Regions from separate parts of the Rhizobium sp. YJ-22 genome, predicted to be linked through region 2. Evidence: riboswitches for the same ligand, from Rfam matches in the RefSeq annotation. Region 2 holds a riboswitch; the other holds the start of a gene.
The links. Region 2 has a riboswitch for FMN ahead of P7F60_RS06015 (6,7-dimethyl-8-ribityllumazine synthase). Riboswitches for the same ligand answer to the same signal wherever they lie in the genome.

Region 1 (11,801 bases), on a different contig from region 2:
TGGATGTGGTGCGCGCGCTGCGCGCCCGTGGCGTCGCGATCATCTATGTCAGCCATCGCATGCCGGAAATCTTTGCGCTGGCCGACCGCGTCACCGTGCTGCGTGACGGCGCGCTGATCGGCACCAAGGAAATCGGCGAGGTGACCGAAGCCAGCCTCGTCGCCATGATGGTCGGCCGCTCCATCGACCAGCTTTTTCCCAAGCCCGAGCCGATCATCGGCGACGTGCTGCTGGAAGTCGAAGGCCTGCGCTGCGGCCGGCTGGTGCGTGACATGACGTTTTCCGTGCGGCGCGGCGAGATCCTCGGCATTGCCGGCCTCGTCGGCTCCGGGCGCACCGAGACGGCGCTCACCTTGTTCGGCATCACGCCGGCCGAAGCCGGCACCATCCGCATCGACGGCAAACCCGTCACCATCCGCTCGCCGAAGGAGGCGCGCGATCTCGGCATCGCCTATGTGCCGGAAGATCGCGGCCAGCAGGGTCTCGTCAAGGCGATGACCATCCGCCAGAACGTGTCGATGGCGACCATCGACCGGCTGTCGCGCGGGCTGTTCATCCGCTTCGCCGACGAGGCCGCCCGCGCCGTCGAGGCGGTGAAACGCTTCGGCATCCGTGCGCGCGGCGGCATCGAGCAGCCGGTCGGCCAGCTCTCCGGCGGCAACCAGCAGAAGGTGGTCATCGCCAAGTGGCTGGAGACCGCGCCGCGCATCCTCATCCTCGACGAGCCGACGCGCGGCGTCGATGTCGGGGCCAAGTCGGAAATCCACGCGATCATGGGCGAACTTGCCCGCACGGGCGTCGCCATCATCATGATTTCGAGCGAATTGCCGGAGGTGCTCGGCATGAGCGACCGTGTTCTGGTGATGAACAACGGTCATCTCGTGACCATTCTCGATCGCGCCGAGGCCACCGCCGAAAGCGTCGGCGCCGCCATGACCGTTGCAAAGAACAGGAAGGACGCCGCCTGATGGCTTTTGCCGATCATCCGACTGCCCGCCGCTCCGAGCGCAGCCTGCTGCATCGCCTCTATTCCGCCTATGGCCAGGAAGCCGTCATCCTCGTGGCGATGGTCGCGCTGTTCGTCATCGTCGGCCTGATCAATCCGCGTTTTCTCAGCCCGGAAAACCTCAACACCATCTTTTCCGGCAATGCCTATATCGCGGTCGCCGCCATCGGCATGGCGATGATCATCATCACCGGCCATATCGACGTCTCGGTCGGGGCGCTGATCGGGGTGCTGGCGACGATCTCGGGCACGCTGGCGGTCGCCGGCTATCCGGTCTGGGTGGCCTGGCTGGTGCCGATCCTGGTCGGCATGGCGGTCAATGCCGTCGTCGGCGCCATGGTCGCCTATGCCCGCATCCCCTCCATCGTCGTGACGCTCGGCATGCTGTCGATCCTGCGCGGCGGGCTGATCAGCGTCACCGGCGGCGCCTGGATTTCCGGCCTGCCCAAGGAATTTTTGATCGCCCAGGCGAAACCTCTCGGCGTGCCGGCGCCGATCTATTTCATGGTCATCCTGACGCTCGCCGCCGCCTTCTGGATGCGCTATTCCGCCTTCGGCCGCTCGCTCTACGCCATCGGCGGCAATCCGGAAGCGGCGCGCGCGTCGGGCATTCCCATCGAGCGCCGAACCGTCATGGTCTTCGTCATCCACGGCGCTTTCGCGGGGCTCGCGACGCTGCTGTTCGCGACGCAATTGCAGATCATCCAGTCGACGGTTCCGCCGAACCTCGAACTGACCGTCATCACCGCAGCCGTCATCGGCGGCGTCTCGATCCTCGGCGGCACCGGCACGGTGGTCGGCTCGACGCTCGCCGCCATCCTGTTCGCCGCCATCGGCTCGGCGCTGATCTTCACCAATGTCTCGGCCTATTGGCTGCGGGCGGTGATCGGCGTGCTGATCCTCGTCACCGTGCTTGCCGACATGATCCGCCGGCGCCGGCAGGGCAGGGCGTAAGGAGCCGATGATGACCCGTTTCCTGCGTCACGAAACCATCCTGGCGGTGCTGGCCGTCATCGTGCTGGGCATTCTCGCCTACCAGTCCGATCGCTTCTTCACCGTCGACAACCTGCTGAATCAGGGCCGGCTGATGACGGAAGTCGGACTGGTGGCGATCCTGATGACCTTCGTCATCGCCACCGGCGGCATCGATCTCTCGGTCGGCTCGATCATCGGCCTGACCGCGATCCTGACCGGCGTCTTCTGGCAATCGGTCGGCCTGCCGTTGCCGCTCGCCGCCCTTGCCGCCATCGCCTGCGGCACCTTCGGCGGCTTCGCCAACGGTCTGATCATCACCCGCTTCGGCGTGCCGCCGCTGATCGCGACGTTGGCGACGCTGGCGCTTTATCGCGGCCTTGCCGAAGGCATCAGCCAGGCGCGCTCGGTGCGCGGCTATCCCGAATGGTTCTATGTGCTGGGGCAGGGCAATGTGCTGGGCGTGCCGACGCAACTCTGGCTGCTGGTGCTGACGGCCATCGTCGCCGCAATCGTGCTCGGGCTGACCCGCTGGGGGCGCACGGTCTATGCCATCGGCAACAACGAGGTCGCCGCCCGCTTTTCCGGCCTGCCGGTGGATCGCGCCAAGCTCGCCATCTACACGGCCTCGGGCTTTGCCGCGGCGGTCGCGGGTGTCATCCTGGTGTCGCGCGTCTCGACCACCCGCTCGGACATGGGCACCGGCCTCGAACTCGACGCCATCACCGCCGTCGTGTTGGGGGGAACCTCGATCTTCGGCGGGCGCGGCACCATTGCCGGCACGGTGCTCGGCCTCATCCTGATCCAGGCCCTGAAGAACGGCCTGTCGCTTGCCGGCGTCAAGGGCGACGGCACCATCGTCCTGATCGGCGTCGTGCTCATCGTCACGATCCTGATCAGCAACATCGTTCACCGGAATGGCAACCGGTAGAGGAGAACGGCGCCCGCCTTGCCGAACGAGACCGGCGGATGCGCAATCGAAAAACGTGGAGGAAGAACAGCATGAAAAAGATCATACTCGCCAGCCTCATGAGCCTGTCGCTTTCGGTAAGCTTCGCCCATGCCCAGTCGCCCTGGACCGGCGGCGACGACCTGCCGACCAATCCGCTCGCCTGCGACGGAACGGCCGGCGCCGTTGCCGCAAAGCCTTATGACGGCGGCGAAGCGACCAATGCGCCGGATCGCAAGGGCAAGACGATCAAGGTGGTCGACGTGCCGAAGCTGGTCGGCATCGGCTATTTCAACGCGACGTCCAAGGGTATCGCCGACGCCGCCGCCGAAATGAAGACCATGGACGCCAAGACCGACGGCCCGACCAAGGCGAATATCGACGATCAGATCACCCTGATCGACAACTACATCACCAGCGGCGTCGACGGCATCCTGTTTGCCGCCAACGACCCGGTCGCCATCGCGCCCGTGCTGAAGAAGGCGCTCGCCGCCGGCATCAATGTCGTCGGCTACGACGCCAACTCGACGCCGGATGCCCGCCAGTGGTTCGTCAACCAAGCCGAGTTCAACGGCATTGCCAAGTCGGTCATCGACAATCTCGCCGCTGAAATCGGAGAGGACGGCGCCTTCGCCATCGTGACCTCGACCTTCACGACGCCGAACCAGGCCCGCTGGATCGCCGAAATGGGCGCTTACCAGGCGAAATGCCATCCGAAGATGAAGTGGCTGGAAACCGTTGAGGCACAGGAAGACAACATCCTGTCCTTCAACCAGGCCAACACGCTGATCAACAAGTATGGCGACGAGCTGAAGGGCATCGTCGGCATGACCAGCGTCGCGACCCCGGCTTCCGCCGATGCCGTCACCCAGGCCGGCAAATGCGGCAAGGTCGCCGTCGTCGGCCTCGCCACCCCGAACGCGATGAAGCCCTATGTCGAATCGGGCTGCGTCAAGTCGGTCGTGCTCTGGAACCCGGTCGATCTCGGCTATGCCGCGGCTTACGTGCTGCGCGCCACCGCCGATGGCGACCTGAAACCCGGCGCCACCTCCGTCAAGGCCGGCAAGCTCGGCGAGCTCAAGGTCATCAACGGTTCGGAAGTGCTGCTCGGCTCGCCCTTCGTCTTCAACAAGGAGAATATCGGCCAATTCGACTTCTGATCGGCCGATCTTGCCTATCGCCCTCCCCGGGCCAGTGCCGGGGAGGGCTTTTCTTATCCTTGCGCAAACCGGAACGCAGTGTTCACTTCGGTTTCAGCGCGCGGGCTCTTGCGTTTCGCCCCCTGCATACCTTATCTTTTCGGAGTTCTCAGGGCGGGGTGCAATTCCCCACCGGCGGTATCGGGCGTGATCCCGGAGCCCGCGAGCGCTTTTGTCCGGCCATGCCGGACGGGAGGTCAGCAGATCCGGTGCGAGGCCGGAGCCGACGGTATAGTCCGGATGGAAGAGAGCAACGCGGCGGCCGCCTTCTCCAGAGAAGGCGTCGATGCTTGTTCGCCCAAGGGACGTTTCCGGGAAACCGGATGACGAAAAGGCCGGCTACCGGCTCAACCCTTGAAAGGCAGTAAAAGACATGACCATTTCCAAGATCGAAGACGCGATTGCCGCCATGGCGCGTGGCGAGATGATTATCGTCGTCGATGACGAGTCCCGCGAAAACGAAGGCGATATCGTGGTGGCCGCCGAGGCCGTGACCCCCGAAATCGTCGCCTTCATGATGAACCATGCCCGCGGCCTGATCTGCATGCCGATGACCGGCGAGCGGCTCGACGAACTCGATATTCCGCTGATGGTCGTCAACAACACCGAATCTCTGAAGACCGCCTTCACCGTCTCCGTCGATTACCTGCACGGCACGACGACCGGCATTTCCGCCGCCGACCGGGCGATCACCGTTCGCGCGCTGGTGGATGAAAAAGCCAAGCCGGCCGATTTCGCCCGCCCCGGCCATATCTTCCCGCTGCGCGCCAATCCCGGCGGCGTGCTCGCCCGCCCCGGCCATACGGAAGCCGCCGTCGAGCTTGCCCGGCTCGCCGGCTTCGCGCCGGCCGGCGTCATCTGCGAAATCGCCAATGACGACGGCACCATGGCCCGCCTGCCGCAGCTCGAAATCTATGCAAAAAGGCATGGCCTGCTGATCGTCACCATCGAGGATCTGATTGCCTACCGTCAGGCGCAGGCGGCTGAAGGCGCATCGCGGCTGAAATCCGTCGCCTGATTTCGATGCCACGGCGCGTCGAGCCTCCGGAAAGAGACGCGCCGTGTTCCGATCGCCGCGATACTGGCGCCGATGCCTCGCCTCGGGCTGTCGCGCCTTGACGAACGAAGGACGGAATGACGATAACGCTTCTGTTTCGCCCCGAGACTCACATTCAGGAAGCGGGCGGCCTGCCTTGGCGAAATCCTGCCCCATCCGGAGGTAAACGTGACTGAAAGATCCTTCAACCAGCCGCTCGGCGGCAACGAGATGCCTCGTTTCGGCGGGCCGGCGACGATGATGCGCCTGCCGACGCAACCGACGACCGAGGGCCTCGATGCCTGCTTCGTCGGTATTCCCATGGATATCGGCACCTCGAACCGGCCAGGCACGCGTTTCGGGCCGCGCCAGATCCGCACCGAAAGCTGCATGATCCGCCCCTACAACATGGCGACGCGGGCCGCCCCCTTCGAAAGCCTGCAGGTGGCCGATATCGGCGACGTCGCCATCGACACGTTCAACCTGCCGAAATGCATCGACATCATCACCAACGCCTATCGCGACATCATCAAGGACGGTTGCCGTCCGCTGACGCTCGGCGGCGACCATACGCTCTCCTATCCGATCCTGCGCGCCATGGCCGAGAAATACGGCCCGGTCGGATTGATCCATGTCGACGCCCATGCCGATATCAACGAGCACATGTTCGGTGAGTCGATCGCCCATGGCACGCCCTTCCGCCGCGCCGTCGAAGCCGGCGTGCTCGACACGAAGCGCTGCATCCAGATCGGCCTGCGCGGCACGGGTTATGCTGCCGACGACTTCGATTGGTCGCGCGAACAGGGTTTCCGCGTGGTGCAGGCCGAAGAGTGCTGGCACAAGTCGCTGACGCCGCTGATGGAAGAAGTGCGCGCCCAGATGGGCGATGGCCCGGTTTACCTGACCTACGACATCGACAGCCTCGACCCTTCCATCGCGCCCGGCACCGGCACGCCGGAAATCGGCGGCCTGAACACCATCCAGGCGCTGGAAATCATCCGTGGCTGCTGGGGTCTGAACCTCGTCGGCTGCGATCTCGTCGAGGTCTCGCCGCCCTACGATCCCGCCGGCAACACGGCGATCACCGCGGCGAACCTGCTCTTCGAGATGCTCTGCGTGCTGCCCGGCGTCAAGAGGCGGTAACAGCGCCGACCGCCTTCATCGCGTCGCCTCCTGTCCGGACGTCTGGGAAGCCGGACAGGAGCTCCACGCGCCGCGTCCATCAGTTTTCCGTCATCTCCTTATGAACGCGCCAGTTGGGATGGCCGAGGCCGTAGGGCCATGCCTGGACTTCCCGGTCATTGAAATAGACCACCTCCTGCAGGGACGGAAAGTTCGGGTTCCTGGCGGTGACCGTATTGATCCAGGGCTGCATGTATTGCGCATCGCCCTCATAGCCGAGTTCGGCCACCCAGACCGGTTTCTGGAACTGCTTGACCCGGTCGTATCCCGGCTGAAGCGCCTCGGCGAAAGTGCGCGGGCCGCCGAAGGCGCGCTGGTCGAAGGGCTGGAATCCGAAGACCGAGAGGCCGACGAGATCGACGTAATTGTCGCCGGGGTAGTATTTATCCAGTCCGTCCTCACCCTTTGGCGACCACATGATCTGGACGTCCGGCCGGTCCTTGCGAAACTGGTCCGCGACCCGTTTGTAGGCGGCGATGTAATCCTTGGCCGGCCAGTTGGACCAGGAGAAGCGGCCCGTCTTGTCTTCCATTTCCTGGCCCCAGCGGATGATGACGGGGCTTTTCAACGTCGCGACGATTTTCGAGATCGCCTTGATGTTGCCGTCATACTCGCCGGCCATCACCTTGGCGCGAAGCTGGTCGGAGGTGAGCCGCCAGTCCTCGTTCCACGACCAGGGTTCGATGGTGATCAGCAGCTTGCGCCCCCGCTTGAGGGCATAGTCGTCGGCGACGCGCAGCGTATCGAGGTCGACGTCCTCCCAGGGGAGGAACAGCCCTTCCGTATCGAGATCCTTCTGGGTGCTGAAATCGCCATGGGGATCATAGGCGCCGAACTTGACCTCGCCCGGATGAATGACGGGCTTCTTGTCCACGACCGTCATCGGCTTGGTCGCATCCTGCGCCAGCGCCGGCAGCACCGCCAAACCGGTCACCGCCATTCCCAGCGGCACCAAGAGCAGGGCACTGCCTGCCAGCAAAACTCTTGCCAATCTGCGTTTCATGATCGTCTCCTTCGGCTCGGCGGCTATTTCATGCCGGGTTTGAGCCTTTCGATATTGGGTGAAACGGTATCCTGGGCGACGAGCTTGTGGGCCTCGTCCTCAGGCCGGGGTTTGAAGCTGCGCAACACGAACCAGTTGCCTTTCGGCTCGCGTCGCTGGTAGACGGTGCCGCGATCGCGCACGAGACGGAAACAGGTGCGGTTGCGGGCCTTGTCCTGCGGCGTCGACCAGACCGCGTTCATGCAGAGCCGGCCGTGATCGGTCACCTCCCAGCGCCCTTCGGCGATCGTCGGCTTGCCCCCTTCTTCGGAGTAGGCGATGAAGCGGCGGTCCTTGGCGATGAAGCGGCCGGCGCCGGCGGACCATTGCCAGGTCTTGTCGGCGTAGAGCCGGCGCACCTCGTCCGCGGTCAGCGGCACCGTGTTCTTCGGCAATCGTTCGATCGCCTCGGCCTTCGCGGCCAACCCCAGGATCATCAGGCATCCTGCGATCGCGGCGAAGCCCGTCTCAAATAGTCTGGTTATGCTCATTGACGAACTCCTCTCTTGGAATCGAACCACCGGGCATGGCGGATGCCGTGTCGGATGTTTCGAGGTTGCGGAAACCGTTGTGAACCGGAAGCGCGCCGGACTGCCGGCGAGCATGGGGGTTGAGGGTGATCCGGCTGGAGCGCTCCGGGGAACGGAGCGGCATGCCGACGCGATCGACGGTGAAGCGATACTGTTTGACGAGCTGGTCGACGTCATAGAGGCCGCGCAGGTCCATGATCACCCGACGGCGCATGACTTCGCCCGTGCGGGCGAGATCGAGCGTCCGGAAGCAAGCCCAGTCGGTCATGACCACCAGGGCATCGGCGCCCGTGGCGCAATCTATCGGGTTGGCGGCGAAGCTAATTTCCGGCAGCAGCCGGCGGGCATTGTCCATGCCGGCCGGATCATAGGCGCTGATCGTGGCGCCGGCATCGACCGCGCAGCGGATCAGGGTTTGCGCCGGCGCATCGCGCATGTCGTCGGTCTCGGCCTTGAAGGTGAGGCCGAGGACGGCGATGTGCCGGCCGCGCAACGACCCTCCGAGCAGCGAGGCCAGACGCCGGGCCAGGGTGTGCTTGCGCGCCGTGTTGGCGGCAATCGTCTGCTCGACCAGCCGCAGGGTCACGCCGCTGTCCTGCGCCGTGCGCAGCAACGCCACCGTATCCTTGGGAAAGCAGGAGCCGCCATATCCCGGACCGGCCTTCAGGAAATCGGCGCCGATGCGTCGGTCGAGGCCCATGCCGAGCGCGATGTCCGCGACATCGGCATTCACCTTTTCGCAGAGATCGGCCATTTCGTTGATGAACGCGATCTTGGTCGCCAGGAAGGCATTGGCGGCATATTTGATCAGCTCGGCGCTGCGCCGGCTGGTCGTCACCACGCGGATGCCTTCGGCCACCAGCGGCGCATACAGCCTTTCCAGAAGCGCGCCGGCCCGTCGGTCGTCGCAGCCGATGACCACACGGTCCGGCCGGTTGAAGTCCTGGATGGCCGAGCCCTCACGCAGGAATTCCGGATTGGAAGAAACGACGAAATCGCCATCGGGCGCTGCCTCGCGCATCACCGCCTCCAGCCGCTCGGCGGTGCCGACCGGCACTGTCGACTTGGTAACGATCACCGCCGGCCCGCACAGGGCGCGGGCGATCTGCCGCCCGGCTTCAAAGACATGCGAGAGATCGGCGTCGCCGTCATGCAGCCCGGCGGGAGTACCGACGGCGATGAAGACGATATCGACGTGGTTGAGGGCGCGTTGCAAATCTGTGGTGAAGGCCAGCCGTCCCAGGTCGCGGCAGGCGAGGATGCAATCGGCAAGTCCCGGCTCGAAAATCGGAACCTCGCCCGCATTCAACCTGTCGACACGAGCGCGGTCGATGTCCACGCCCGTCACGTCATGGCCCCAGGCGGCAAAGCAGGCACCGCTGACAAGTCCGACATATCCCGTACCCAATACAGCAATTCTCATCGGGAGCTTCCTTTGCGGTTGACGGCGTCGAGGCCGTGCCATGTGAGTTTGAAGCGGGTAAGCTTGGTATGCGCGCCGCCCTGGCCGGCCCCCGCCACGGCAAAGCGGGTCTGCGTGAACGAGACGATGCTCTGGCCATGGGCAACGCCTTCCACGCCGGCAAGCCCGCGCAGATAGGCGGCATCGGTTGCCGCGCCCAGCGAGACCGCCAATGAGGCGGCCGTTGCCAGTCCCGGGCGGGAAAGGGTGACGAGACGATGGCCGTTTTCCACCGCGTGGCCGATGACGATGACGGCAAGCACGCCGGCATAGGCAAGCGCATTGACGATGGCGAAGAAGTAATAACCCCTCGCATCGCCCGGATGCGCGGTCAGGAGGGCGGCGGCGGCCGAGCTCATCGACAGAACGACATAGGGCAGAAGCAGCCGGAAGGGCGGCAGCGCCGAGGCCTGTCCGCCTTTCGGCGTGATGCGGAAATCGACAAAGGATCCGGTCAACCGGTCCCGCACGGCATAAAGCGAGCCGATCAGCGACCAGGGCCAGCGGGCCAGCAGGAAAACTGCGTTTTCCCAGCCGAGGATTTTGGCGCCATGCGGGCGAAACGTGCCGGTTCGCCGCCAATAGAAGGCAAGCGCGACGAGCACGATCGACACCGGCAGGATATGCACCAGGAAATCCGGATAGTCGATATTGACGAAATTATGCCCGGTCGTCAGCGCCACGAGCGGCAGCAGAAACATTGCCAGCATGAAGGTCGAAAACAGCGGATACCAGATCTGCGAGAACAGGAACTGGAATTTCAGCCGCCCCGGCAGCCTCGGCACATAATCCACCGCATGGCGCAGCAGGATGGTGACGAGACTGCGCGACCACTGGAATTCCTGAACGGCGAGATCGGCGAAGCTGCGCGGTCCCTCGCCATGGGCGATGGCGTTGACGGCATGGACCCCCTTCCAGCCGCCGGCATTCAGGATCAGCGTCGTCGAATGGTCTTCCGCCAGCTCCGGTCCCAACCCGCCGACTGCGCGCAAGGCGAGGGTGCGCACCGCATAATGGGAGCCGATGCACAGCGGCGCCCAGCCGTTGTTGTAGCCGATCTGCAGGCAGCCATGCATACTGGCCTCGGCCTGCAGCCGGCCGCGCGCCGCCCAGCTCTTGGCGGCATTGGAATCGCAGATGCTCGGCGCCGAGACATAGCCGACGGCGGGATCGGCGAAGGGCCGCATGATTTCGTAGAGATAGGTTTTCTCGGGTGCGTGGTCGGCATCGAACTGCGCCACGAAATCATAGAGATCATACCCGTAGTGGTCGTAGAAAAAGGCGAGGTTGCCTTCCTTGCAGCGCGTGCGGCGCGGCCAGGTCCTGCGATGATAGTCCTCGATGCCCTGGCGGCTGGAGATGCGCACGCCATGAACGGCGCACCAGCTTTTCACCTCGTCCGTCGGCGCTTCGTCCGCCAGCCAGACATCGTAATCGTACACCAGCTGATCGAGCATGGCGCACAAGGTCTTGCGCACGACCGCGAAGGGTTCCGAAGGCGCCTTGGTCACTACCAACGCGATGCGACCGGCCACGCGCCGCCCGCGCAGCGGGCGGGAAATGCGCGCCTGGGAGAAGAGATAGATGAAATAGCCGGGCAGCAGCGTCACCCAGGCCAAAATCACCGTCAGGCCGATGAAGGAAACCATGCCGATGACATGCTCCGGCCGGAACCACCACACCCAGAACCATGCCAGCGCCGCCAGCCAGCAAAAAACGCCGGCATGATAGGCAAGGCGCCGGCGTCCGCGAAACAGGCGCGGCAGCATGCGGCGCTGGCGACTGTCCAGTCGTCCGGGATGACGGGCGCGGGCGGGACGATCATGAGAAAGTGTCATGATGAACCTCCAGCCCGAAGGTCGGGGCGGCCGTTCGGATGATGGTGCGGATATCGGAATGCTGCGGCGTGAAATGCAGATGCGCCTCGGCAACGCGATTGTCCGCCACCAGCACGGCAGGATCGCCGGCACGCCGCGCCTCGATTGCGACGGGCACGCGGATACGGGTGAGCCGCTCGATGGTATCGACGATTTGCCGCACCGAGGTGCCGTGACCGGTGCCCAGATTGGCCGCCAGGCTCTGGCCGCCGTCGAGCAGGTACAGCACCGCCAGCATATGGGCGCGGGCGAGGTCGGTGACATGGATGTAATCGCGCACGCAGGTTCCGTCCGGCGTATCATAATCGTCGCCGAAGACGGTGAGGCGGTCGATGCGCCCGGCCGCCGCCATCAGAGCGCGTGGAATAAGGTGCGTTTCCGGTTCATGGCGTTCGCAGAGCTCGCCGTCGGGATCGGCGCCGGCGGCGTTGAAGTAGCGCAGGGCGGCGTAACGCAACGGGTGCGCGACGGCATAATCCCTGAGGATCATCTCGCCGATGAGCTTGGTCCGACCGTAGGGGTTGATCGGGCATTGCCTGTCCCCCT
Region 2 (11,801 bases):
CCGGCGCTGAAGAACTTCTCTCCCGCGCCCGTAAGGATTGCAACCCGCATGTCGGGATCGTCGCGAAAGTTCCGGAACACCTCGCCCATGGCCTGGCTGTATTCCAGCGTGATGGCATTGGCCTTGGGCCGATCCATCGTCACCTCGAGAATGCCGCCGACGCGCCGGGTGCGAACAGGTTCGCTCATGCTCTCCTCCTGCGCCTGATCAGGGCATCGGCGGCGACCACTCCCATGCCGGCCGGCAATACCATTATAGGATTGATATCGACTTCCTCGACATTTGAAGCGTTTGAAACGACATAATCTGCTGTCGCAGCGACAGCGGCGACCAGCGCCTCGACATCGCCCTTCGGCTGACCGCGATAGCCGTTCAAGAGCTTGGCGACCTTCAGGCCGGCGATAGCCTCACGGATTGCCTCATGCGTCGTCGGCAGCGGAAGAACGACGGCGTCCTCCAGCAATTCCACCAGAATGCCGCCGGCGCCGACCGAGAGAACCGGGCCCGCGACCGGGTCGCGCATGGCGCCGACGATGATCTCTGCGACGGGCTTCGCCACCATCTTTTCCACAAGGTAACCGGTGGCGACGCCGGCCATGGCGATCGCCGCCGCCTCGACTTCGGCTACCGACTGCAGGTTGAGCTTCACGGCGCCGGCCTCGGTCTTGTGGGCGACGCCGAGGCCCTTCAGGGCCACGGGAAAGCCGAGCGCTTCGGCCGCCTTGGCGATTTCCTGCGGGGTCGCGGCGACCTTGCCCTGCGGCACCGGCACGCCGGCGGCGGCCAGTTCCGCCTTGGCGTCAGCCTCGGTGACGGTTTCGCTGTCGCCGTCGATCAGCTCGGCCTTGACCAGTGGCGCAGCCACCGGACGCTTCCAGTTGCGGCCGATGCGGGCAGCGGTTTCCACAGCCACCAGCGCTTCGTCGATGCCGATGAAGGGCACGAGGCCGTTTTGTGACAGGCGGTCGGCCATGGCTTCCGGCAGGTTTTCACCCATGGAGGCGATGATGCCGGCATTGGCGCCGGTCGCCTTGGCAGCGTCGACCAGCGCATCCACCGTCGTCATCCAGTCGACCGGGTCGCAGCGGTCGAGACGCGGGAAGTCGAGCAGCACGAGGTTGAGGGCGTAGTCGCCCTGCATCATCGTCGAGAAGGCCTGCGTCAGCTTCTCGCGATTGCTCCAGACGAAGGTGTGGTAGTCGAGCGGGTTTGACAGCGTCACCATCTCGCCCAGCGTTTCGCGCAACGGCCCGAGCTGTTCCGGCTTGAGGTCGCGGAAATCGACGTCGCGGCCGACAGCCGAGTCGGCGATCAGCGACGCCTCGCCACCGGAGCAGCTCATCGAGGAGATCGCGTTCGAGGCGAGCGGGCCGAAAACGTGCAGCAGCTTCAGGGTTTCCAGCAACTCCGGCAGCGAGCTGACGCGGCCGATGCCGAGGCGTTCCAGCACCGCGCCGGAAACCTTGTCGTTGCCGGCGAGCGAGGCGGTGTGCGAGACGGTGGCGCGTTGGGCGGCTTCCGACTTGCCCATTTTCAGGGCGACGACGCCCTTGCCGAGTTCGCGGGCACGGCGGCCGAGCAGCTCCAGCGTCTCGATATCGTCGAAGCCTTCGATATGCAGGCCGACGGCGGTGACGCGCGGATCTTCCAGCGCCGCCACGGCCAGCGCCGAAATGCCGGTCTGGGCTTGGTTGCCGGCCGTCATCAGATAGGCGACCGGCAGGCCGCGCGCCTGGTTGGAGACGTTGCAGGCGATGTTGGAGGATTGCGTCAGCACGGCGACGCCGCGCTCGACGCGGATCATGCCGTGCTGGTCGGGCCAGAGCAGGGCGCCGTCCAGCATGTTGATGAAGCCGTAGCAGTTCGGGCCGACGACGGCCATGTCGCCGGCGGCCTCGACCAGTTTCGCCTGAAGCGCGGGGCCATCGGGCAATTCCTTCACGGCTTCGGAAAAACCGGAGGCATAGCAGATCGCGCCGCCCGCGCCGCGCGCCGCCAACTGCCCGATGATCTCGATGGCAGCCAAGCGATTGACGCCGATGAAGGCGGCGTCCGGGGCCGCGGGCAGATCCGCGACCGAACGGTAGCATTTATAGCCGTGAACCTCTTCGCGGGTGGGATGCACGGGCCATATATCGCCCTTGAAGCCCATCTTCCTGGATTGCTCGATGACGCGGCCCGCTTCCTTGCCGCCGAAGACGGCGATGGATTTCGGGCGGATGAGACGGTCGAGCGAGCCTTGTGCCAGTTGTTTGACCATATCGTTACGCTCCGTAGGGACGCAGCAGGTCGCGGCTGATGATGTGGCGCTGGATTTCCGAGGTGCCGTCCCAGATGCGCTCGACGCGGGCATCGCGCCACAGGCGGGCGAGCGGCAGATCGTCCATCAGGCCCATGCCGCCGAAAATCTGGATGGCCTCGTCGGTGACGCGGCCGAGCATTTCCGAGGCGAACACTTTTGCCGAGGCGATTTCGCGGTTGGCCGGCAGGCCCTGGTCGAGGCGCCAGGCGGCGGCCAGCGTCAGGTAGTCGGCGGCGTCGATCGAGGTGATCATGTCGGCGAGCTTGAAGGAGACGCCCTGGTTGGCGCCGATCGGCTTGCCGAACTGCTTGCGCTCGGCCGCATAGGGCAGGGCCAGCTCGAAGGCGCGGCGCGCGCGGCCGACGCAGGTGGCGGCAACGGTGATGCGCGTCGCATAGAGCCAGTCGTTGGCGAGGTCGAAGCCCTTGTGCAGCTCGCCGAGGATCTGCGACGACGGCAGGCGGCAATTGTCGAAGTTCAGGATGCAGTTGTGGTAACCGCGATGCGAGACAGAATTGTAGCCTTCGCGGATTTCGAAGCCCGGCGTGCCGCGGTCGACGAGGAAGCAGGTGATCAGCTTCTTGGGGCCGCGCGGCGTGTCTTCCTCGCCGGTGGCGATGAAGACGATGACGAAATCGGCGATGTTGGCGTGAGAAATGAAGTGCTTGGTGCCGTTGACGATCCAGTCGTCGCCGTCCTTCTTCGCAAAGCATTTCATGCCGCGCACGTCGGAGCCGGCGTCCGGCTCGGTCATGGCCAGCGCATCGAACTTGTCTCCGCGCACGGCCGGCAGCAGGTAGCGCTCGCGCTGCTCGTCATTGCAGCCCATCAGGATGCCGGAGGGGCGGCCGAAATAGGCGGAGAGGGCGAGCGAGCCGCGGCCAAGCTCGCGCTCGACCAGCGTGAAGGTGACGTGATCGAGGCCGCCGCCGCCGACGTCCTCAGGAAAGGCGCAGCCGAAGAAGCCGAGTTCCTTGCTCTTGCGGGCGATTTCCGCGCCGATTTCCGGGCGCACGATGCCGGTGCGCTCGACTTCGTCCTCATGCGGATAGATTTCGGTTTCGACGAAATCGCGCACGGTCTTGACGATCATTTCCTGTTCGTCGGTCAATCCGAAATTCATGGGTATTCTCCCTCCTTCACGGCTGCAGCGGCACTTTTTCGCTTCGCGCACCCGGGTATTTTCAATGGAATTTCCCTCCTCCCGACCAGCAGGAGGAGGGTGTTGTCTTCGATGCTCGCGCCGGTTCTCAGCGCTTCTGGCCGACCGCGCGGCCGACGCCTTCCGGGCGCGGCAGCGTTGCATGGGCCTCGGTGATGGCGCGCAGCTTCGACAGCACGCTTTCCGGGGCGGCCACGGCCTTGCCAGCCTTGGAGTCGACATGCAGCATCATCTGCTCGGCGGTGGCAACCGCTTCGCCGCTTTCCTTGTTGTAGATCGTCGAGAAAACATGCAGCCGCTTCTCGTCGCTGCCAAGGATTTGGCAGGTCGAATAGAGCCCGTCGCCGAGCTTGGCCTCGCCGAGATTGCGGATATGCGTCTCGACCGTGTAGTAGCTGTGGCCGTCGCGGACATAGTCCAGATCGACGCCGATCAGGCGCAGGATGCCGTCCGAGGTATCGCCGAAGACCTGCAGATAGCGATGCTCGGTCATGTGGTTGTTGTAATCCACCCAGGCGGCGCTGACCTTGGTGTCGACGATGCGGATAGCCTGCGCGCCGCCAAGATCGGTCTCGACCTTTTTCGCATTGGCCCAGAGATGATCCTCGAATTCGGCGAGCAGCTTTCCCGCGCCCCAGCCGCGACCGTCGTCGGAGGCTTTCAGCGCATGCATGATGCCGACAAGGTTCTCGTCGCGTATCCGCTCCAGCTCGCGGATCGAGCGGGCGCCGGATTGCGCGTCGGACTGGTCGGCGATCTTGTCGACAAGTTCGTCGGTCAGGTCGACAACATCCGTCAGTTTGGTCCACGGCCAGGCAAGGCAGGGGCCGAATTGTGCGATGAAATGGCGCATGCCCGCTTCGCCGCCGGCGATGCGATAGGTTTCGAACATGCCCATCTGCGCCCAGCGCATGCCGAAGGAATAACGGATGATGTCGTCCAGCGTCTCGGTGTCGCAGATGTCGTCGTTAATCAGCCACAGACCTTCGCGCCAGACAGCTTCCAGCAGACGGTCGCCGACGAAGGCTTCGATTTCCTTCTTGAGGACGACGCCCTTCATGCCGATGGTGGCGAGCTTGGCCTTGGCTTCCTCAAGCGTTGCCGGCGCCGTCTTCTCGCCGCCGACGAGTTCGGCGAGCGGCAGCAGGTAAACGGGGTTATAGGGATGGGCGACGAACATGCGCTCGGGATGCTTCATGTCGCGCTGCAGGTCGGTCGGCAGGATGCCTGACGTGGAGGAGCCGATCAGCGCCTTCGGGTCGGCGGCGGCGTCGATCTGGGTGATGACGCCGCGCTTCAGGTCGATGCGCTCCGGCACGCTTTCCTGAATCCAGTCAGCGCCTTGCACGGCTTCCTCGATGCTCTTGACGAAGGTGAGCTTGCCCTTGGGCGGCAGCGGCGCCATGGTCATCATCGCATAGGCGCGCTCGGCATTGGCGAGTACTTCGCCGACGATGCGCTCGGCTTCCGGATGCGGGTCGCACATGGCGACATCGATGCCGGCGAGCAGGAAGCGGGCCGCCCAGGCCCCGCCGATGACGCCGCCGCCGATGCAGGCGGCCTTGTGGATCTTGGTCATGTTCGTTGCCTCGAATTCTGGAAATGTCTTGTCGGTTGACGGGTCGATATCGCGCATTCAGCGTTGCCCCTGACGCTCTCCCCGCGAGCGGGGAGAGCGTGCCGGTCAGCGGACGAGGGGCAGGTGCGCCGATCCTCAGCGCTTGGTCAGCTTCAGCTTCTTGCGGACCTCTTCCGGTCCGATGATGCGGGCGCCCATGTTTTCGACGATGCTGGCCGCCTTTTCGACGAGCTGCGCATTGGTGGCGAGCTGGCCCTTGCCGATATAGAGATTGTCCTCAAGCCCGACGCGGATATTGCCGCCGGCAAGCACCGCCGCGGCCGGGTAGGCCATGGCGTTGCGGCCGATGGAGAAGGCCGAGAAGGTCCAGTGCGACGGCACGTTGTTGACCATCGCCATGAAGGTGTTGAGATCGTCCGGCGCCCCCCACGGAATACCCATGCACAGCTGGATGAGGACCGGATCCTCGATCACGCCTTCCTCGGCGAGCTGCTTGGCGAACCAGAGATGGCCGGTGTCGAAGGCTTCGATTTCCGGGCGCACGCCGAGTTCCGTCATCTTAGCGCCCATGGCGCGCAGCATCGACGGCGTGTTGGTCATGACGTAATCGCCGAGATTGAAGTTCATCGTGCCGCAATCGAGCGTGCAGATTTCCGGCAGGCATTCGGCGACATGGGAAACGCGCTCGGTGGCGCCGGCCATGTCGGTGCCCTTCGGGTTCAACGGCAGCGGGCTTTCGACATCGCCGAAAATCAGGTCGCCGCCCATGCCGGCGGTCAGGTTCAACACCACGTCGACCTCGGCCGAGCGGATGCGGTCGGTCACTTCCCTGTAGAGGTCGTTGCGGCGGCTCGGTGCGCCGGTATCGGGATCGCGCACATGGCAATGCACGACGGCCGCACCCGCCTTGGCGGCGTCGATGGCCGAATCGGCGATCTGCTTCGGGGTGATCGGCACATGCGGGGATTTGGATACGGTGTCGCCCGAGCCGGTGACGGCGCAGGTGATGAAGACGTCGCGATTCATGGCGAGTGGCATGGTGTTCCTCCGTTCTTTGCCCGGCATTAGGCGCTGAAGTGCTTACGCATGCTTTGCAAAATCGGAACCATCCTTGACATTATCGGAAGAGCGACGGAGAGTTCCCAGCCATGTTCCAGCCCGTTCCCGAAACCCTCGACCTCGACCTTCTCGTACTGCCGGAGACGAACCTCATCCTGTTCGCCTCGGTCATCGAGCCCTTGCGCGTCGTTAACCGCATCGTCGGGCGCGACCTCTACCGCTGGACGATCTTCAGCCCGGACGGCCGCCCGGCCGAGACGCGCAGCGGCATTTCCATCCCGGCCGCTGGCGCATTCCGGCCGGACAAGGAGAGCCATCCGCTGTTCATCCTCTCCAGCCACAACTGGGATCGCTACACGACGCCGGCCTTGAAGAGGGTGCTGTCGAAGACGGCGCGGCATCGCAGCATGGTGGCCGGCATCGAGGCGGGCGGCTGGCTGCTGGCGGAGGTCGGTCTGCTCGCCTCGGTGCGCGCCACCACCCACTGGGAGGATTTCGACGATTTCACCCGCGCCTATCCGGAGATCGACATGGTGCGCGAGCGATTCGTCATCGACGGCAAGCGCATCACCACCGGCGGCTCGCTGCCGACCGTCGACCTGATGCTGGAAATTATCCGCCGCCGGCAGGGCTATTCGCTGGCGCTGGAAGTGTCGCGGCAGTTCATCTACGAGCAGGACGGGCGCCGCTCGGAGGAAACCGGCATGCCCTCGACCGGCAGCATGCGCGTCGTCGACCAGCGCGTGGCGCAGGCGGTTACGATCATGGAGGAAACGGTGGAGGAGCCGCTGCTGCTGGCGCGGCTGGCGCGGCGCGTCGGCGTCAGCGCCAGGCATCTGCAGGAATTGTTTCGCGACGGCATCGGCGTGCCGCCGCATGTGCATTACATGGCGATCCGGCTGAATGCGGCGCGGCGCAAGGTCATCGAAAGCAAGCTGCCCTTCGCCGACATCGCGCTGACCACCGGCTTCAACTCCGCCTCGGCTTTTGCGCGGGCTTACAAGGCGCAGTTTCGCGAAAGCGCTTCGGAGACGCGAAAAAGGCTGCAGGGGTAGGGCCGCGTGTCGCGGCCCCGATGCTATCAGGCGATCTTGGCGCGTTCGGCCAGAATATTCTTCGCCGCATTGGCGGCTTCGCGGCCCTTGATGACGAAGTGGTCGCGGAAGAAGGCGATATGGGCGTCCGATTCCTGGAAATTGTGGGGCGTCAGCACGGCGGAAAGCACCGGCACGCCGCTGTCGAGGCTGACGCGCATCATGGCGTCGAGCACCGTGCCGGCAACGAAATCATGGCGGTAGATGCCGCCGTCGACGACGAAGGCGGTGCCGAGCACGGCGGCGAAGCGGCCGGTCTTGATCAGCGTCTGGGCATGCAGTGGAATTTCCAGCGCGCCGGGAACGTCGAAGATTTCGACATCCGACGCCTTGCCGCCAAGATTTTCCCATTCGGCGACGAAGGAATTGACGCATTGATCGACGATATCCGAATGCCAGCGGCCACGGATGACGGCGATGCGCGAGGGGGTAGTTGTCATTGTTTCCAGCCTTTCAAGGGTTGCCTGCGGTGGCGCAGTGCAATGGTTTCCGTTTCGGATCCCTAAGGTTCGGAAGAACCCTGGAATCCCAAGCGTCCCTTGGGCGAACATGCATGCACTTTCCTTCCGCCAAAGCACGGAGTAAGCCAGCCTGCTCTCTTTCATCCGGACTGTAACCGTCGGCTCCGGCCTCTCACCGGATCTGCTGACCTCTTGTCCGGCATTGCCGACAAAAGCGCTCGCGGGCTCCGGGGTTTCCCCGATACCGCCGGTGGGGAGTTTCACCCCGCCCTGAGAACGAGGTGACTATAGCGTGACTTCCGCCGGAAAATCAAAGCCAAAACGGCATTGTCCTCACCGGCTGCGACAGGGCCGTCTCAGCGACGCTCGGCGGCGATCAGCGCCATCATCGGCCGTTCCAGTTCCTCTTCGAGGGCGGGGAAGGCGGCGATCTGCTCGGGCATCGGGGCGAATTCCTCCAGCCGGTTGAGCGCAAAACCGGCATCGATCAGCGTGTTCAGCGTCGTGGACAGGCGGCGATGGTATTTCAGAACGCCCTTGGCGAACCAGTCGGTGCGCCGCTCGCCTTCGCGGGCATAATTGTTGACCGGCCAGGTTTTGCTGCCGTCCTCATCGGCTATCCAGTGCGGATGCGCCGCCGCCATGAAGATCGGATGCTCGATGGTGAAGACGAAATGGCCGCCGGGGCGGAGCGACCGGTGGACGGTTTGGACCAGCCGGGCGAAATCGCTGACATAATGGAAGGCCAGCGCGCTATAGGCGAGGTCGAAACGGTCCGCCGGCAGTTCCAATTGGTCGAGATCGGCGATTTCGTAGGCGATCCGGTCGCCTGGTGTATCGGCCCTGGCGCGGGCGATCATCTTTTCGGAGATATCGAGGCCGAGCACGCTTTCCGCGCCGTGCTCGACCGCATAACGGGCGAACCAGCCGAAACCGCAGCCGAGATCGACGACGCGTCGCCCCCGGAGGTCGGGCAGCAGCGCCTGGATCGCCGGCCATTCCGGCGCGCCTGAGAGGCCGTGGACCTGCCGCGGCAACTGGCTGTAGCCGGCAAAGAAATCGGGGTTGTCGTAGATGTTTTGCGCCATGGAACTCTCCTGTCGGGCCTTGTCATGCCAAAGCCCGGACAGGAGATCAACCGTGAATGGCCCGCGTCAGTCGCGGATGACCAGCAGGTCGGCGGCGGCGAAGCGCAGGGTGACGATGTCGCCGGCCTGCGGCGGGGTGGTGCCGGGGCTGTTGAACATGTCGAAGGAGATGGTGACGCCGCCGACATCCATGCGGGTGCGGATGACCGAGCCGAGGAAGTGCGCCGAGACGACCTTGCCGCTCAGTGCCGTATCGCCGGGCGCGCTCTGCGCCAGCGAGCCGGCTTCCGGCCGGAGCGCCAGCGACACGGTATCGCCGCCCTTGAGGCCGCCGAGCGGCTGCTTGAGCGTCACCGCCTGGTCGCCGATGGAGACGCGGTTGGCGGCGGGATCGACGACCTTGGCCTCGATGATGTTCAGCGTGCCGACGAAGGAGGCGACGAAGCGGGTGGCCGGGGCATTGTAGATCTCGAAGGGCGTGCCGATCTGGTCGGCCTTGCCGGCATTCATGACGACGATGCGGTCGGAGATCGACAGCGCCTCTTCCTGGTCGTGGGTGACGAAGACGGTGGTGATGCCGAGTTTTTGCTGGATGAGGCGGATTTCCTCGCGCAGCGAGACGCGGATCTTGGCATCGAGGGCCGAAAGCGGCTCGTCGAGCAGCAGCAGTTGCGGCTTGACGGCGAGCGCGCGAGCCAGCGCCACGCGCTGCTGCTGGCCGCCGGACATCTGGTAGGGGAAACGGTCGGCGAGATGATCGAGGCGGATCAGCGCCAGCATTTCCTTGACGCGGGCATCGATCTCGGCCTTGGCCTTGCCGGCGACCTTGAGGCCGAAGGCGACGTTGTCATGCACCGTCATGTTCGGAAACAGCGCATAGGCCTGGAAGACCATGCCGATATTGCGCTGGTTGGGCTTCAGCGGCCGCTGGTCCTTGCCGGCGATGGTCAGCGTGCCGCCGCTCGGCTTCTCGAAGCCGGCGATCATGCGCAGGATCGTCGTCTTTCCGCAGCCGGACGGACCGAGGAAGGAGACGAACTCGCCCTTCTCGATCGCCATATCGAAATTATGCACGACCTGGACTGGGCCGAAGGATTTCTGGATGTTTTGCAGGGTCAGAAACGACATTGGCCTTCACTTCACGCCCTGGCGGGGGCGATTTTCGAGAAACGGGTGGCAAGATTGAGCAGGCCCATGCTGAGCCAGGTGATGGCGAAGGCGATCACCGCCAGCGCCGAAGGCTCATAGGCCTTGTTGGCGCCGACGAGCTGCAGGTAGGGACCGAAGGCCGGGCGGTTGAGCAGGGCCGCCATGGTGAATTCGCCCATGACGATGGCGAGCGTGATGAAGGCGCCGGAGAGCACGCCGCTCATGACGTTCGGGAAGATGCAGCGAAACAGGATCGTTCCCCAGCCGGCGCCGAGGCTTTCGGCCGCTTCCGTTAGCGTGCGCACGTCGATGGCGCGCATGGCGGTGTCGACGGCGCGGTACATGTAGGGCAGCGAAAGGGTGATGTAGGAGAGCACCAGCAGTATGTTCGTGCCCGTCACCGAGCCGGTCAGCGGCAGGATCGAGGATGAATTGTACATGCGCAGATAGCCGAAGACGATGACGATCGCCGGGATGACCAGCGGCAGCAGCGTGATGAACTCCACCACCTGGCGCATCTGCGGCAGGCGCAACCGCACCCAATAGGCGGTCGGCACGACGAGCAGCATGCCGAAGACGATAGTCAGCAAGGCCATCAGCATGGAATAACCGAAGGTCTGGTGGAACTGGCTGTCGGAAAACACCGACCGGTAGGCATCGAGGCTGTAGCCGTCGCGGCGCATGCGCAGCGAGAATTCCAGCGTGCCGATCAGCGGCACGAGAAAATAGACGGCGCCGACGAGGATGGCGCCCCAGGCGCCGAAGCGTTGCAAATTCATTTCTGCCACCGTTCGGCGCGCATGCGCAGCATAAGATAAAGGATATTGGAGACGCCGGTGATGACGATCATGCCGAGCGCGATGGCATAGCCGAGATTGGCATTGTGCAGTACGTCGCCACGAATCTGCGCATAGAGCAGGATCGGAACGATGTTCAGCGACGAGCCGGTGAGCGCGAAGGCGGTGGCGATGGCGCCGAAGGCATTGGCAAACAGCAAGAGCGCGGTGCCGAGCAGGCTCGGCCACAGGATCGGCAGGGCGACCATCGTCCAGTATTGGCGGTTGCTGGCGCCGAGAACTTCGGCGGCCTCGCGCCATTCCTTCTTCATGCCGTCCAGCGCCGGCGTCAGGATCAGCACCATCAGCGGGATCTGGAAATACATGTAGGTGATGGTCAGGCCGAAGAAGGACAGGAGGTTGAAGCCGGTGCCGTAGAGATTGAAGCCGAAGATATCGCGCAGCAGCACGGTGACGAGGCCGGTGCGGCCGAGCGTCGCCAGAAAGGCGAAGGCGAGCGGCACGCCGGCGAAATTCGAGGCAACGCCGGAAAAGGTGAGCAGGCCGGAGCGCACCCAGGTGGGCAAACCGCCGAGCACCACGGCCCAGGCAAGGAAGAAGCCGATCAATGCGCCGCCGAGCGCCGAGGCGACAGAAACGCGGATGCTGATCCAGTAGGCGCTGAGGATGCCGGGGGTGAAGAGGTCGGCGATGTTCCTGAAGGTCAGCGCGCCGTCCGGCGTGAAGAAGGCGCCGACCACCAGGTAGAGGGTCGGCGCAATCAGGAAGAGCACGGCGAAGATCATGAAGGGCGCAATGCCCAGCCAGTCGACCACCCGGTCCTTGTCCAGGGCCGGATTGGTGGCGGCGATTGGTGTGGAAACTGTGCTCATCGATGAAGCCCGCGCGGCGAAAGGCAAAACAGAATACCCCTTCGCCTGCGAAAGGCGAAGGGGTGTGAGGCGATTACTGGACGTTGGCGCCGACGACCGAATCCCAGTTCTTGGTGATGGCTTCCTTGCCGGCGGCCTGTTCTTCGAGCGTCGGGAACACGGCCTTTTCGTAAGAGGCGGCCGGCGGCAGCTTGTCGAGCACGTCCTGCGGGATCTTGCCGTTCTTGGCGAGATCGTT

Region 1: it holds a riboswitch for FMN, as region 2 does, so the genes downstream of both, ribB (3,4-dihydroxy-2-butanone-4-phosphate synthase) here and P7F60_RS06015 (6,7-dimethyl-8-ribityllumazine synthase) in region 2, are expected to answer to the same signal.

The regions. Positions count from the first base shown of each region.
Region 1 is NZ_JARRIR010000006.1:269,892-281,692, forward strand. Features, by position in the region: gene P7F60_RS16215 (sugar ABC transporter ATP-binding protein) at 1-968, shown strand, start outside; gene P7F60_RS16220 (ABC transporter permease) at 968-1,960, shown strand; gene P7F60_RS16225 (ABC transporter permease) at 1,968-2,909, shown strand; gene P7F60_RS16230 (substrate-binding domain-containing protein) at 2,981-4,087, shown strand; FMN riboswitch at 4,228-4,382, shown strand; gene ribB (3,4-dihydroxy-2-butanone-4-phosphate synthase) at 4,500-5,144, shown strand; gene speB (agmatinase) at 5,352-6,305, shown strand; gene P7F60_RS16245 (glycosyl hydrolase) at 6,385-7,284, opposite strand; gene P7F60_RS16250 (DUF995 domain-containing protein) at 7,371-7,823, opposite strand; gene P7F60_RS16255 (UDP-glucose/GDP-mannose dehydrogenase family protein) at 7,855-9,339, opposite strand; gene P7F60_RS16260 (glycosyltransferase family 2 protein) at 9,336-11,147, opposite strand; gene galE (UDP-glucose 4-epimerase GalE) at 11,200-11,801, opposite strand, start outside.
Region 2 is NZ_JARRIR010000002.1:302,470-314,270, reverse strand. Features, by position in the region: gene P7F60_RS06045 (carnitinyl-CoA dehydratase) at 1-188, opposite strand, end outside; gene P7F60_RS06040 (acetate--CoA ligase family protein) at 185-2,260, opposite strand; gene P7F60_RS06035 (acyl-CoA dehydrogenase family protein) at 2,265-3,425, opposite strand; gene P7F60_RS06030 (carnitine 3-dehydrogenase) at 3,553-5,043, opposite strand; gene P7F60_RS06025 (3-keto-5-aminohexanoate cleavage protein) at 5,179-6,081, opposite strand; gene P7F60_RS06020 (GlxA family transcriptional regulator) at 6,192-7,157, shown strand; gene P7F60_RS06015 (6,7-dimethyl-8-ribityllumazine synthase) at 7,184-7,636, opposite strand; FMN riboswitch at 7,786-7,939, opposite strand; gene P7F60_RS06010 (class I SAM-dependent methyltransferase) at 8,014-8,745, opposite strand; gene P7F60_RS06005 (ABC transporter ATP-binding protein) at 8,812-9,873, opposite strand; gene P7F60_RS06000 (ABC transporter permease) at 9,885-10,673, opposite strand; gene P7F60_RS05995 (ABC transporter permease subunit) at 10,670-11,563, opposite strand; gene P7F60_RS05990 (ABC transporter substrate-binding protein) at 11,637-11,801, opposite strand, start outside.